Regions from separate parts of the Streptomyces sp. XY431 genome, predicted to be linked through region 3. Evidence: riboswitches for the same ligand, from Rfam matches in the RefSeq annotation. Region 3 holds a riboswitch; each other region holds the start of a gene.

Region 1 (4,581 bases), on a different contig from region 3:
CCGCGAGGTCCGCATCGACGGCGCCACCACCCGCCTCTCCACCGAGGGGTACGTCTACCTGCCGCCGCAGTACTTCCAGCCCGAGTACGAGCAGAAGCAGTTCCCGGTCCTGGTCGTCAGCACCGGCTTCCCGGGCATCGCCAAGAACCTCGTCACCCGCCTCAACTACCCGGGCGCGGCGCTGAAGCTGCTTCAGGAGGGGCGGATGCAGCCGACGGTGCTGGTGCTGGTGCGCCCCTCGCCCGCGCTGCCGCAGGACACCGAGTGCGAGGACGTCCCGGGCGGTCCGCAGACCGACGCCTACTTCGCCAAGGACGTGCCCTCGGCGATCCAGGCCACCTACCGGGTCTCCGCCGACCCGCGGGCCTGGGCGTTCATGGGCAACTCCACCGGCGGCTACTGCGCGCTCAAGCTGGCGATGCGTCACCCCGACGTCTACCCGACCGCCGTCTCGCTCTCCGGCTACTACCAGGCGGCCGACGACCCGAGCACCGGCGACCTCTACAACGGCAGCGAACAGCGCCGCAACGAGGCCGACCTGATGTGGCGTCTCAAGAACCTGCCGCAGCCCGCGATCTCCGTGCTGCTGGCCGGCACCCGGGAGGGCGACGGCAACTACCGGCGCGAGACCGAGGCGTTCGTGGCCGCCGCGCACGGCCCGATGAAGGTCTCCTACAGCATGCTGGAGACCGGCGGCCACAACTTCGAGACCTGGAGCAAGCTGCTCCCGTCCTCACTGGAGTGGATCTCCCAGCGCCTGACGGTCCCGGCCGCCAGTCCGTCGGCCTGACCCGACCGCCCGGGTGTCCGGCCGGGACCCGCGGGCGGGCGCTCGGGGTGCTCAGGCCACCTGCTCCAGGGTGCCGGTGTGCAGCTCGCCGACCCGGCCGCCCTCGCCCTCGTACGTCCAGAACGCGCGGACCGTCATCCGGGTCAGGTCCATGACGTGGCTCACGGTGATGCCGCTCACCTCGGTCCAGCTGACGAAGTAGAGCTGCGGGCCGACCTCGGCGACATGCAGGGAGACGTCCTCCCACTGGCCCGCCGATTCGCCGAGGCCCTCCCAGCGCAGCCGCTTGCCGTCGGCCGAGTACGCGTTGCGGAACGCCGCGCCGTTGTCGACCCGGAACAGGAAGGTACGGCCGGCGAAGGCGGGCAGGGACGCGGTCATGGTGGGGCGGGTCTCCTCGTCTCTGGACGTGCTGTCGTGGTGCTCGCTGCGACCCGGACGGTTCCGGACGCGGATGGATCTCCAACCTATCCGACCACCCCGCCTCCGTGGCGCACTTTCCCCGCCGGACCCGCCACCACGGCCACCACGGCCCGCCTGGAACGGTCGCCGGGGGCGCGGGGCGGCGGTGTGAGCTGCGCGACAACCGCCCCGGGAAGGTTGTCCGTGCGCGGACGGCCTGCCTAGCCTGCAGAGGCTTCCGCCACAGCGGAGCCCCGCCGTCGGGACGCCGAGTCCCGTCCACCCGCCGGCCGGCAATCGAGCACCACAGCGGACGGGAGCGGGGGACCCAGGTCAGTGCCCGGCCGCGCGCCAACCGTGCGCGTGTGTCGAGGCTAGGGGTGAAGCCGCTCTCCGGACGGCCGGGCAACCTCGCGCCCGAACCCGACAGCTCACCTCGTAGGCGTCGCAGAGGACCACTGCCATGCCCACTGCCTCCCCGCAGCCCCCTCGGCCTGCCCGGAACCCGGGCCTCCAGGCCCGCCGCCCGGCCGCCCGCCACGCCCGTCCCTCCCACCGGGGCCGCACCGCCGCCCTCGCCGCGACCGGGGCGCTCGCCGTCACCGGTGCCGGACTGCTCGGCCTTCCGGCCGTGACCGGCGCCCAGGCCGCCGCTCTGCCGACCGTCACCCAGGACAAGCTCGCCCCGGCCACCATGGTCGCGGGCAAGGCGACGGCCGCCTCGCTCACGCTGCACTCCTCGTCCTGCTTCACCGCGAAGACCGTCGGCGTCGGCATCCGCGACGCGGCCGGGCGCAACCTCGACTTCCCCGGCAACAGGAGCAACGTCCAGGTCTGCCCCGCCGGCCTGTCGATCACCACCGGTACCCGCACTCTGGCGGCCGGCACCTACACCCAGTTCGGCTTCTGGCAGGACAGCGCCGGCGGCTGGCACAACCTGCCCTCCCGCCAGCTCGTCGTCTCCGCCGCCACCCCGACGCCGACCCCCACGCCGACGCCCACCACCCCCACCACGGGTGCCCCGGTCGCCGGCAAGCAGCTCACCTGGTCCGACGACTTCAACAGCCTCGCCCTCGGCTCCCGCTGGACCGCCGACCGGAGCAGCTCCTACCACTACGGCGACCACAACCCGAACGACAACAAGCTCGACTGGCTGAACAAGAACAACGTCGCCGTCTCCGGCGGCGTCGCCACCTTCACCGCCAGGCCGAGCACGCACACGCTGGAGAACGGCAAGCAGGCCTGGGACACCGGGCTGCTCACCACCGAGTACTCCAGCGAGGGCTTCAAGGTGAAGACCGGCGACTACATCGAGACCCGGGTCAAGCTCCCCGCCGGCACCGGCGCCTGGCCGGCGCTCTGGACGTGGAACAGCACCAGCGGCACCCACGGGGAGATCGACTCCTTCGAGTACCACACCGACAACCCGAACCTGCTGGAGCTGACCAACCACATCAACCCGGGCCACCTGTACCTCACCGACGCCAAGGCGATCGCGAAGGACGGCTGGGTCACCATCGGCACCCACTACGGTGCGAGCTCGGTCGACTGGTACATCAACGGCACCAAGGTCTTCTCGGACGGCAAGGGTGTCGGCGCCGACTGGGCGGCGTACCCGATCCTCAACCTGTCCCTGAGCGCGGGGAACTACCACCCCGCGCCCTCGGGCACCACGCCGATCACCTTCGCGGCGGACTACGTCCGGGTGTACCGCTAGCAGCGGCCACAGGTCCGGGGCCGACGGTCAGACGGCCGGCCTCGGACCTGTGGTCTCGACGACCTCGATCGTGAACGGCTGCCGGTTGTTCGCGTCGTTCCGGTCGTCGTCGCCGCGCACCGCGACGTAGCCGCCCGTCAGCTCGCCGACGGGGACGTCGGGGGAGAGCCGGAGCGGGATCAGGGCCGTCGCGCTGCGGAACTTCGGCAGACCGGCCGGGAAGGTGCAGCGCACCCGGTGGCCGTTCTGGAACTCGTAGCAGTTCTCCGGGAAGAACGGCCCCTCGGCCGTCACCCCCGCCGGCAGGGTGACCACGACGGTGAACGGCGAGGCGGTCCGGTCCGGACCGAGGTTGCCGACGAAGGCGTGCAGGGTGGTGGTGCCGCCGGGCGCGGCCGGCTCCGGGTCGATCCGGACGACGTAGAGGTCGGAGTCCGAGGGCACCGCCGCCGCGGCCGGGTCGGCGGTCGTGCCCGGATCCGCGGCCCCGGGATCACCGGCCCCCGGTGCCGGGGCGCTCGTCCCGGGTGCGGGCGTCTTGTCGTCCGGCGGACAGACCGCGCCGGCCTGTCCGGCGGCCAGCACCGCCACCGTGCACCCCGTCACCAACGACCTGCCGAGAAGCCTTCGAACGGAACCGCTGCGGGTCATCGCCGCTCACCCTGCCCTTCGTGTCCGGCGCGCCCGCGCCGTCGCGGGCCGCGTCCGCACCAGCGTGGCCGACGGGTGTCCGGGGCCGGGGCAACCCGCCCTCGGGCGGCTCGAAGGGTGGCTCGAACGGGTGAACGCCCGGGCGTGCCGCGTCTGCGACCGAACGTCAGGGTGCCAGGACCTGGCCCAGCCGGGCCGCGATCCCGTGCATCACTGGCACCAGCGACGCCGCGCCGGCCTGCTCCTCCAGCGCCCTGATCCGGGCCTCCGGGCCGGAGACGGACAGCGCCGTCGGGGTCGGTGCGCCGGGAACGGCGAGGGCGATGCAGCGCACGCCGATCTCCTGCTCCTGGTCGTCGACCACATAGCCGCGCTCGCGCGCCTCGGCGAGCTGGGCCATCAGCTCCTGCGGGTCGGTGACGGTGTGCGGGGTGTGCGCGGGCAGCGGGTTGGGGCCGAGCACGGCGCGCGCCTCCTCGTCGGGCAGCTGCGCCAGCAGCGCCTTGCCGACGCCGGTGCAGTGCGGCTGCACCCGGCGGCCGACCTCGGTGAACATCCGCATCGATCGCCGCGACTGCACCTGCCCGACGTACACCACCTCGCCGCCCTCCAGCACCGCCAGGTTGGCGGTCTCGCCGGTGGCCTCCATGAGTTCGGCCAGGTAGGGGCGGGCCCAGCTGCCGAGCAGTCGTCCGGCGGTCTCGCCGAGCCGGATCAGCCGCGGGCCGAGGGTGTAGCGGCGTGCGGTGTCCTGGCGGACATAGCCCTGCTGCACGAGGGTACGAACCAGGCGATGGATGGTCGGCATCGGCAGTCCGGAGGAGGTGGAGAGCTCGCTGAGCGTCGCCACGCCGCCGGAGTCGGCGAGCGCCTCCAGCAGTTGGAAGGCCCGTTCGACGGACTGCACTCCGCCGCTGGTGCGCTCCTGCCCCGTCGGGGCGGGCGCCTTCGGGGCACCGCCCTCGCTGCTCGCGGTGCTCCCGCTGCTCGCGCTGCTCTCACTGCTCTCACTGCTCTCGGA
Region 2 (4,581 bases), on a different contig from region 3:
TGGTGGGCGCGGCCGCGTCCTTCAGCCTGAGTCCCGGCACCTGCACCGGCCGGGACTGGCCCGCCAGGGTCGGCACCGACGCGGCGACCGCGTTCCACTGCGGCCGCTCGGTGCCCTCCTCGCCCGCCCTGCGGACCTGGAGCACCTCGGTCGTTCCGGCCCGGCGCAGCAGGATGTTCTTGGGCGCCCCGGCCTCCGGGTCCAGCCAGAGCTCGTTGCCGTCGAACTCGCAGTCCAGCACCAGCACGTCGTCCGGTCTGCCGTCGGCCCCGGCGCGGAAGGCGATCCCGGCCCTGCGGTAGCCGGTGAACCGGCTGCGGCTGAAGGTGACCGACTCCCCGGCGAGTTCGTGCCGGGCGGTGGAGACCGCGAAGTCGCTGTGCCCGGCGGCGTCGATCAGCAGCCCGTCGAAGTTGCTGCCCCGGTCCCGGCCGAGCGCGTGCAGCGCCACTCCCCCGCCCGCGTTGCCGTACAGCACGCTCGCGGTGTAGTCGAAGTCGTTGAGGTAGGCGCCGTGCTCGATGCCCCAGCCGCCGTTGTGGTAGGCGGCGAACTCGGTGACCACGTGGTGCCGCTGGGCGTTGAGCCAGACGAAGATGCCGTCCTGGAGGTTGTTGTGGGCCAGGCAGCGCTGGAAGGTCCAGACGCCCTCGCTGTTCTCCGGCCACTCGAAGCCGGAGGCTCCGGTGGCGCCCTGCACCCCGACGGCGACGCAGTCCACGGCCTTGCCGCCGGTGCCCGCGCCGAGGTTGAAGCCGGTCAGCCGGTAGGCCCGGGGGTTGGGTTCGAGCAGGGTGCGGGAGGCGACGCAGGACTCGTAGACGATGTCGTCGGAGGGCTGCTGGGGGGTGCGGGTGTCCAGCGGGCCGTCCCACCAGTAGGCGTCCTCCCAGGTCTCGTGGCTGACACAGCTGCGGAAGGTGATGCCGTGGCTGGCGTGCGGCACGAAGGCGTGGCTGCCCGCGTCGCGGACGACCACGCCCTCGACCACGGTGCCCCGGGTGGCGTCGCCGAGCCGGTGGAAGTGCAGCCCGTACCGGCCGAGCACCGGCGCGGTGACGGGAGCGGTGCCGTCCGGGCCGCGCCAGGTCTCCTTGGTGTCGGCGCGCGGCCCGACCCAGCGCAGCGCGGTGTGCCGGACGTCGGCCCGGCGGGTGCTGGTGAGGTGGACGTGGGCGCGGCCCTTGGCGCTGCCCTCGACCCGGACGCTGCGGGTGAGGTTGAGCAGCTCGGCGCCGACGGTGACGCCCCCTCCGGCGGCGACCCTGGGGTGCGGGTACTTGAGAGGGGTCGTCAGGGTGACGGTGGTTCCGCTGACGGACCGGACGGTGACGAGGTCGTAGGCGGCGGCGAAGCCGTCCTGGTCGGGCGGGCCGGTCGGGGTGACGGCCAGTTCGTCGCCGGGCAGCCAGCCGGCGGGCGGGGCGGCCAGGTCGACGACGGTGTCGCCGGCCCTGAGCTCACGCTCGGCACGGACCCAGGCGGTCTTGGCGGCGCCGTCCAGCCGCAGGTAGCCGGCGCCGGTGACCCAGAGGCCGACGTCGGTGTCGACCACTTTCATGCCGTCGCCCTGGAAGCGCTTCTCGTCGACGGCGGGGAAGCGGAGGGTGTGGACCCGGTCGCCGTCGGGGGCGAGGGCGAGGGCGCCGCGGATCTCGACGTTGCCCGCGGCGGCGAGGGTGAGGGTGCGGTCGGCGGCGAAGGTGAGGCTGCCGCCCGGCTCGACCAGCAGGGAGCCGACCTCGGCGTCGGTGTCGAGCAGGACCTTGTCGGTGATCCGGACGGCGCTGCGCGGTCCGGGCGGGCTGCCGCCCCAGCCGGCCCGGTCGGACCAGCGGCGGCCGCCCTGGTCGACGGTGGGCGCGGGGGCGGGCTGCTCGGGCGGTCCGGTGCCCGGGGCGGCGGTGGCGGCCGGCGGGGCGGCGCCGTGGCCGCCGTCCTGGCCCATCGGGGCGGCCGCCCCGGGCGGGTCGGTGCCGACGACGGCGGCCGGGGTGACCAGCCGGGTCTCGCCGGTCAGCGAGCGGCGCAGGACCTCCTCGCCGCTGATCGCCGCGAAGGCGGTGCCGACGGCCAGCCAGCGCAGTAATGCGCGGCGGCTTACGGGAGTTCGGGGTGGTTCGGGCGGGATGTCCGCTCTGCGATGTTTTGCCCTGCGATGCGCCCCGCGTGGCCTGGCGGCCGGACGGGCGGCGTCCGACTCCTCGTCGATGCCCATCGGTGCGTAGCCCTCCCCCCGGGCGGCTGCGTCGGCGCCGGCATGGTGCCGACACTCTGAAGCATAGGCAGTTGTGTTGGCCATGACGGGCGTTGCCGGAAATCGGTCATTTCTGATCATGAAGGACAGCGGTTCAGCACGGCTTTCGTAAACTGTGACGGTCATCACACATGTTTGCGGTTTGAAGCCGCCTCTGCTTAACGTGCTCCCCGTTCGTGGCCACACGGACCCAGCCCGTCCGCGACGCCGAGTCCTGCCGTCGGGCGTGCTGGCAGCGCAATACATCACGGCAGGAGCGGGGGAACCACAGGTAGTTCGCCCAGGACCGGTCCACGGACCGGACCCGGGCTAGGGGTGAAGCCGCGTCCACAGCGCGGCCGGGCTACTCCGGCCCGAATCCGACAGCTCACCTCGCAGGCGTGGGAGAGGACCACGTCTTCATGCTGCCCACCAACGGCACCCGTCTGTCCGGCCGCACCCGCCGCGCGATCGCCGCCCTCGGCGTCGCGGGCATCGGCCTCACCGTTCCGTGCCTCACCGCCGGCACCGCCTCGGCCGCCTCCGTCGCCACCTGGGACAAGGTCGCCCAGTGCGAGAGCACCGGCAACTGGAGCATCAACACCGGCAACGGCTTCTACGGCGGCCTCCAGTTCACCAACTCCACCTGGGCCGGGTTCGGCGGCACCGCCTTCGCCGCCCGTGCCGACCTCGCCACCAAGGACCAGCAGATCGCGATCGCCGAGAAGGTGCTCGCGGTGCAGGGCCCCGGCGCCTGGCCGGTCTGCTCGGTCCAGGCCGGTCTGACCAAGGGCGGCACCCCCGCCGCCGTGGACACCTCGGCCGCCGCCGCACCGGCCGCCAAGACCCCGGCCCCGGCCGCCAAGCCCGCCGCCGAGCCCGAGAACCCGGCCCCGGCCGCCTCCGACGCCGCCCAGCAGCGCACCGGCGCCCAGGACTGGCAGAAGTGGCACCGCCAGGCGGGCCAGGATGCCTCCGCCGACTACACCGTGGTCGCCGGCGACTGGCTCTCCTCCATCGCCGACAAGAACAACGTCCAGGGCGGCTGGGAGCGGCTGTACGAGCTCAACCGCGCCACCCTGGCCGAGGGCCCGCACAGCATCTACCCGGGCCAGCACCTGACCCTCGGCGACCGCGCCGAGGCGAAGGCCCCGGCCGCCGACAAGTCCGGCCAGGGCTTCGACTGGTTCAACCGCGCCAAGGACGCGCAGAACGGCTCCGGGACCGCCGCCAAGCCGGCCGCCGAGCCCGCCGCGAAGGCCGAGACCCCGGCCCCCGCCCCGGCCGCCACCGGCAGCATGGCCGCCGCCGTCTCCTTCGCCCAGTCGAAGGTCGGCCAGGCCTACGTCTACGGCGGCACCGGCAACGGCGGCTGGGACTGCTCCGGCCTGACCCAGGCCGCGCTGCGCGCCGCGGGCGTCTCCGTCCCGCGCGTCGCCGCCGACCAGGCCGCCGCGTCCACGCACGTCTCGCTGGACTCGCTCAAGGCCGGCGACCTGCTGTTCTGGTCCAACAACGGCCAGGACTCCGGCGTCTACCACGTCGCGCTCTACGTCGGCGACGGCAAGTACGTCGAGGCCGCCAACCCGAGCTCGGGCGTGCGGGTCCAGACCGTCGCCAACTGGGCTCCGGACTTCGCCGGCCGGGTCTGATCCGGTAGCACCTGGCCCCCGGGGAGAGTCGTCGCTCCTCCCCCCGGGGGCCGAGGCGTGCCCGCCTGCGGCACCGCCGCGACCACGGTCCCGGACAGTCATGGTCAAAGCCCGTCCCGGCGGGCATGCTGCTGCTCAGCACCCGAGGAGGAGTCACCATGGCCCAGGTCACCGTCTCGCTCGACGCCAATCTCGCCATCGACGCGATGATGCTGTCCGGCACCAAGAACCCGCAGGACGCCGTCGAACTGATCCTCCGCGACTTCCTGGAGCGGGGCCGGCGTACCGGGACCCGTACCGGTGACGCCGCCGACGGCCACCGGGTCACCCCGGACCGGCCCATCGTCCAGGAGGGCTGAGCGGAACGCCGAGGGGCCCGGGAGCGGTTCGCTCCCGGGCCCCTCGTGGTGTCCCTCGTGATGTCTCCTCAGCGCGCGCGGCCCCCGGTCGAGCCGCGCATCACCAGCTCCGGCTGGAACATGAACTCCCCGCGCTGGACGGCGTTCCCGCCGACCTCCTCCAGCAGGGCGTCCACGGCCGCGTTGGCCATCGCCTCCACCGGCTGGCGGACCGTGGTCAGCGGCGGCTCGGTGAAAGCTATCAGCGGCGAGTCGTCGAAGCCGACCACCGAGACGTCCTGAGGCACCGCCAGGCCCCGCTGACGGACTGCCCGGATCGCGCCGAGCGCCATCA
Region 3 (4,581 bases):
CGGTGAGTCGAACGGGGACCATGGCTCCCGACCCTACCCGCGACCAGCGGTTACGGTTCGTGGTTATGGAAGACGAAGACCTGCGGCTCGCCCCGCGCACCAAGGCCGCCGAGCTGCTCGCCTGGGCGGAGGCGGAGGGCCGGGAGCCGGTCGCCGAGAGCCCGCTGCGAGCGGTGCTGGCGCTGTTGGAGCTGGGCGAGGGCAGGATGCACGACGGCTGGCCCGAACCGACCTCCGCCGCGGTGGAGCACCTGCTGTACGAGCGCCTGTACCTGTACGTCCAGCCGGAGCCGGGCCAGGACCCGCTGGCGTACGGCGCTGCGGTGCGGCTGCTGATCGACCACCGGCGGGCGGCGAAGCGGCTGAACGCCAAGCGGCAGGAGCGGCTGCACGCGGAGGCCGAGTGGCAGGGCGAGGTCGCGGCCGGGCTGCTGCGCCGGGCGGACCTGGTGACCTGGCCCCGGCTGTACACCCTGCTGCTGCGCGCGGCCGGGGTGGACACCGCCGACGGGGAGGCGGTGCGGGCCTGGCTGGAGGGGTTCCGGGAGCTGCCGGAGGAGGAGCGGCTGGCGGCGTTCGCGGCGCTGGAGGCGGACGGCGTGCTGGACCCGGTGGACGACGGGGGCTGGGAGGCCGGCGGCCGGACCCTGGCGGTCGGGATGGCCACGGACGGCGCGCGACGGCTGCTGGAGCAGGGGCTGATGCGGCGCAGCTACCGGAACCTGGCCGAGCTGACGGCGCTGGGCCGGCCGATGCCGGAGGAGCTCGCCGGGGACTTCGGGGCGTTCGAGGAGGCGGCGGCGCTGGTGGCGCTGGAGCTGGCCGGCACCTGGACGGTGCCGGGGCTGCCGGAGCTGCTGGTGGCGGAGTTCCCGGAGCTGGCGCCGGAGCCGGGGCCGGCGGAGATCGACGCCTATCTGGCCGGGCTGGACGCGGCCTGGGCGGAGGAGGAGGCGGAGCCGGCGGACGGGGAGTGGCCGGCGGAGGCCGAGGAGCCGACGGACGGCGACGAGCGGGCGCCGGAGTAGGCCCGGCACACGGCGAGGGGCCCCGGCCGGTGCGGCCGGGGCCCCTCGTGCTGTTCGGGGGGAGGCGGGGTCAGGGGGTGACGCCGCGCTGCTCGAACCAGGTCTCCGGGTCGACCGGGGCGCCGCCGCCGGGGCGGACCTCGACGTGCAGGTGGGCGCCGGTGACGTTGCCGGTCGCGCCGACCTTGCCGATCTGCTGGCCGGGGAGGACCTTGCCGGAGCCCTTGATGATCGAGGAGAGGTGGCAGTACCAGATCTCGGTGCCGTCGGGCAGGGTCTCGACGATCCGGTAGCCGTAGGCGCCGGCCCAGCCGGCCGAGGTGATGGTGCCCTGGCCGACCGCGTAGACGGGTTCGCCCTGGTCGGCGGCGAAGTCCAGGCCGGTGTGCAGGTGGGCCCAGTAGCGCGCGCTCTGGCCGTAGTGGGCGGAGAGCCGGTAGTCGCGCACCGGCAGCTTGATGGCCGCGAGCTTGGCCTTCTCGGCCTCCTCGGCGGTGCGCCTGGCCTGCTCCTGCTGGGCGACCTGGGCGGCACGCTTGGCCTCGGCCTCCTGCGCGGCCTGGACCCGGGCGGTCTCCTCGGCCGCGGTGCGCTGGCTGTCGGCCTGCTGCTGGATCCGGGCGGCGAGCGCGAGGCCGGGGTCGGCGGAGAGCGCGACCGGGGTCTCGTCGGGGGTCTCCACGGCGGGCGCGGCGGCGGGGGTGGCGGAGGCGAAGCCGGTCGCGCCCAGGGTGGCGGCGACGGCGGTGACGCCGAGCAGCGGCGCGGTGCCGCGGGTCTGACGGGGCATCCGGTGCCGGCTGGTGTCGGCGGCCGGCGGGGCGCTCTCGTCGGCGGGGCCGCCGAAGGGGCCGTGGCCGGCGAACGGGCCCGGATGGTCGAGCAGCTGGGTGCCGGTGGAGGACCCGGCCGGGTGTGCCTGGGTGTGCGTCGACGCCACGGAGGCGCGCTCCTTTCCTTCCTTCGCGCCTACCGGGTTAGCTGACGGGTTCGGAGCAGGAAGGTCTCCTACGGCTGAGCCTGGGCGGTGCCCTGGCCCGACCGATTCACCCCAAGGAACATGGTTCCCCGGCTCCCATGACCTGCCCGGAGGCCGGCCGGCGGGATTAGGCGACGGCGCACGGTGCCGTCTGGGTACGGCGTTGCGGACCGCGCTGCGTTATCAAACGTTAATCCGAGAGTCCCTCGATTCCAAGCCATCCGTTGGTGACGACCGGACACGGATCGGACGCTACGCGGCTGGATGGGCGTTTTGTGACGTTTGATGACAGCTGACACTACCGAACGTGAGAGGACGTCAACGAACGGGGTCCCATCTGAGTACGACTACTCATGTGCGGCCGGAATCGCGCGGCCATTCTGGGCGCCATGAGCGCACCGATGCAGTCACGCACCACCGCCGCCTACTACATCCAGGCCGTCCTGTCCTTCGCCCTCTCCGGCACCGCCCTCGGCTTCGGGATCGCCTTCCTCCCGGTCGAACCGTGGACCAGGGCCTTCCTCGCCGTCGGCCTGCTCTGGACGGTCACCTCCGCATTCACCCTGGCCAAGGTGGTCCGGGACCGGCAGGAGACCACCGACCTCGTCACCAGGGTCGACCAGGCCCGGCTGGACAAGCTGCTGACCGAGCACGACCCGTTCAAGGTGGAGGGAGTCTGACCGGCGGGGCGGAGGGGGCCGGCCGGCCCGGGCGCGGACCACCGCCCGAGAGAGCTTGACGGCTAAGGCTATTAGCCTTAGCTTTATGGCTATCAGCGCTCGCCGAAGACCCGCCCCGAGGAGGCTCCCATGAACGGCACCATCGCCCCCGCCACCCGCTACCTCGACCTTCCCGGTGGCCGGATCGCCTTCGACGACACCGGGCACGGCGACGGCGCCCCCGTCGTCCTGCTCCCCGGGATGCTCGACAGCCGGGCCGCGTACCGCCACCTGCGCCCGCTGCTGACCGCCGCCGGCCGCCGGGTGATCACCATGGACCTGCGCGGCTTCGGCGAGTCCTCGATCCTCTGGGAGGACTACTCCCCCGCCGCGATCGCCGGCGACGTCCTCGCCCTGCTGGACCACCTGGGCATCGACCGGGCCGTGCTGGCGGGCAGCTCCTACACCGGCGCCAGCGTGGTCAGGGCCGCCGGGGACGCCCCCGGGCGGGTCGCCGGGATCGTCCTGCTGGACGCCTTCATCGAGAACGTGCCGCCGACCGCCCTGCAGCGGGCGGTGGTCCGCGCGATGGGCGCCCTGGTGGTGCGCTCGCCCGCGTTCTGGGGGCTCTACCTGCGCAAGGCCGCCTTCCCCGGCCCCAAGCCCGCCGACCACGAGGAGTACGTGGCCGGGCTGGTCTCCGCGCTGCGCACCCCGGGCCGGCGGACCGCCACCCGCGGCCATGTCCGCGGCGACGCCTCGCCCGTCGGCTGGACCTCGGCCGTGCGCTGCCCGGCGCTGGTGGTGATGGGTTCCAAGGACCCCGACTTCGGTGACCCGGAGCTGGTCGCCGACCGGCAGGCCGCCGCGCTCGGGGCGCGCAAGGTGATGGTCGAGGGCGCCGGGCACTACCCGATGGCCGACCACCCGGAGGCCACCGCCGACGCCCTGCTGGGCTTCCTCGCCGAGCTGGCCTGAGGCCGCGCGCCGTCCGCGCCGTCCCGCCCGCCGCCGCCCCCGTCCGCCGACCCACCACACCCACCAGGAGACCCGCGATGCCCCGAGTCGGACTCACCCCCGAGCAGGTCGTCGACCACGCCCTCGCCATCGTCGACGAGCAGGGCCCCGAGGCCCTCACCCTGGCCGCCGTCGCCGCCCGCGCCAAGGTCGCCACCCCGTCCCTCTACAAGCACGTCAGCGGCGGACTGACCGAACTGCGCCGGCTGATCGCCGTCCGGGTCACCGAGGAGCTGGCCGACCGGCTCGCCGAGGCGGCGCTCGGCCGGAGCGGGGACGAGGCGGTCGCCGCCGTCCTGCGGGCCTACCACGCGTACGCCACCGAGCGCCCGCACCGGTACGCCGCGCTGCCGCAGGCCCCGCGGCCGGACGAGGACCTGACCACCGCGGCCGCCCGACTGGTCGGGGTGATCGTCGCGGTGCTCCGCGGGTACGGGCTGGAGGGCTCCGAGGCGATCCACGCGGCCCGCACCTTCCGCTCGCTGGCCCACGGCTTCGCCGCGCTGTCGACGGCCGGCGCCTTCCAGCTCGCCGAGGACCTCGGGGAGACCCAGGAGCGGATGATCACCGTACTGACCGCCGGGCTGCGCGGCTGGCCCCGCTGAGCCCGGACGGGGCGGACGGGCGCAGACGGGCACCGGACGAGCGCGAACGGGCCCGGAGCCGGCGGAGGCACCGGCCGAGACGGTGCAGGCAGGGGCGGGAACGCCGAAGGGCCCGGAGCATGCTGCTCCGGGCCCTTCGGACTGGTGTGGGGCTAACAGGACTTGAACCTGTGGCCTCTTCCTTATCAGGGAAGCGCTCTAACCGTCTGAGCTATAGCCCCGCGCCGTACGACCCGCCACCCCGGGGGCGGCACGTCGTACGGAGAAGGGTACCGGACCCGGCGGGGACCCAC

The links. Region 3 has a riboswitch for cyclic di-AMP ahead of ADK60_RS13860 (M23 family metallopeptidase). Riboswitches for the same ligand answer to the same signal wherever they lie in the genome.
Region 1: linked by a shared signal. The riboswitch ahead of ADK60_RS42080 (glycoside hydrolase family 16 protein) and the one ahead of ADK60_RS13860 (M23 family metallopeptidase) in region 3 are both predicted to bind cyclic di-AMP.
Region 2: linked by a shared signal. The riboswitch ahead of ADK60_RS36280 (transglycosylase family protein) and the one ahead of ADK60_RS13860 (M23 family metallopeptidase) in region 3 are both predicted to bind cyclic di-AMP.

What each region holds. Positions count from the first base shown of each region.
Region 1 is NZ_LGDO01000184.1:11,695-16,275, forward strand. Features, by position in the region: gene ADK60_RS19420 (alpha/beta hydrolase) at 1-790, shown strand, start outside; gene ADK60_RS19425 (MoaF-related domain-containing protein) at 842-1,171, opposite strand; cyclic di-AMP (ydaO/yuaA leader) riboswitch at 1,485-1,652, shown strand; gene ADK60_RS42080 (glycoside hydrolase family 16 protein) at 1,656-2,909, shown strand; gene ADK60_RS19435 (hypothetical protein) at 2,937-3,560, opposite strand; gene ADK60_RS19440 (IclR family transcriptional regulator) at 3,727-4,467, opposite strand.
Region 2 is NZ_LGDO01000503.1:18,986-23,566, reverse strand. Features, by position in the region: gene ADK60_RS36285 (hypothetical protein) at 1-2,218, opposite strand, end outside; cyclic di-AMP (ydaO/yuaA leader) riboswitch at 2,484-2,651, shown strand; gene ADK60_RS36280 (transglycosylase family protein) at 2,638-3,888, shown strand; gene ADK60_RS36275 (hypothetical protein) at 4,047-4,247, shown strand; gene ADK60_RS36270 (LacI family DNA-binding transcriptional regulator) at 4,316-4,581, opposite strand, start outside.
Region 3 is NZ_LGDO01000106.1:4,157-8,737, reverse strand. Features, by position in the region: gene ADK60_RS13870 (GNAT family N-acetyltransferase) at 1-22, opposite strand, end outside; gene ADK60_RS13865 (hypothetical protein) at 66-1,028, shown strand; gene ADK60_RS13860 (M23 family metallopeptidase) at 1,099-1,968, opposite strand; cyclic di-AMP (ydaO/yuaA leader) riboswitch at 1,981-2,151, opposite strand; gene ADK60_RS13855 (YiaA/YiaB family inner membrane protein) at 2,397-2,687, shown strand; gene ADK60_RS13850 (alpha/beta fold hydrolase) at 2,817-3,644, shown strand; gene ADK60_RS13845 (TetR/AcrR family transcriptional regulator) at 3,722-4,288, shown strand; tRNA gene ADK60_RS13840 (tRNA-Ile) at 4,436-4,509, opposite strand.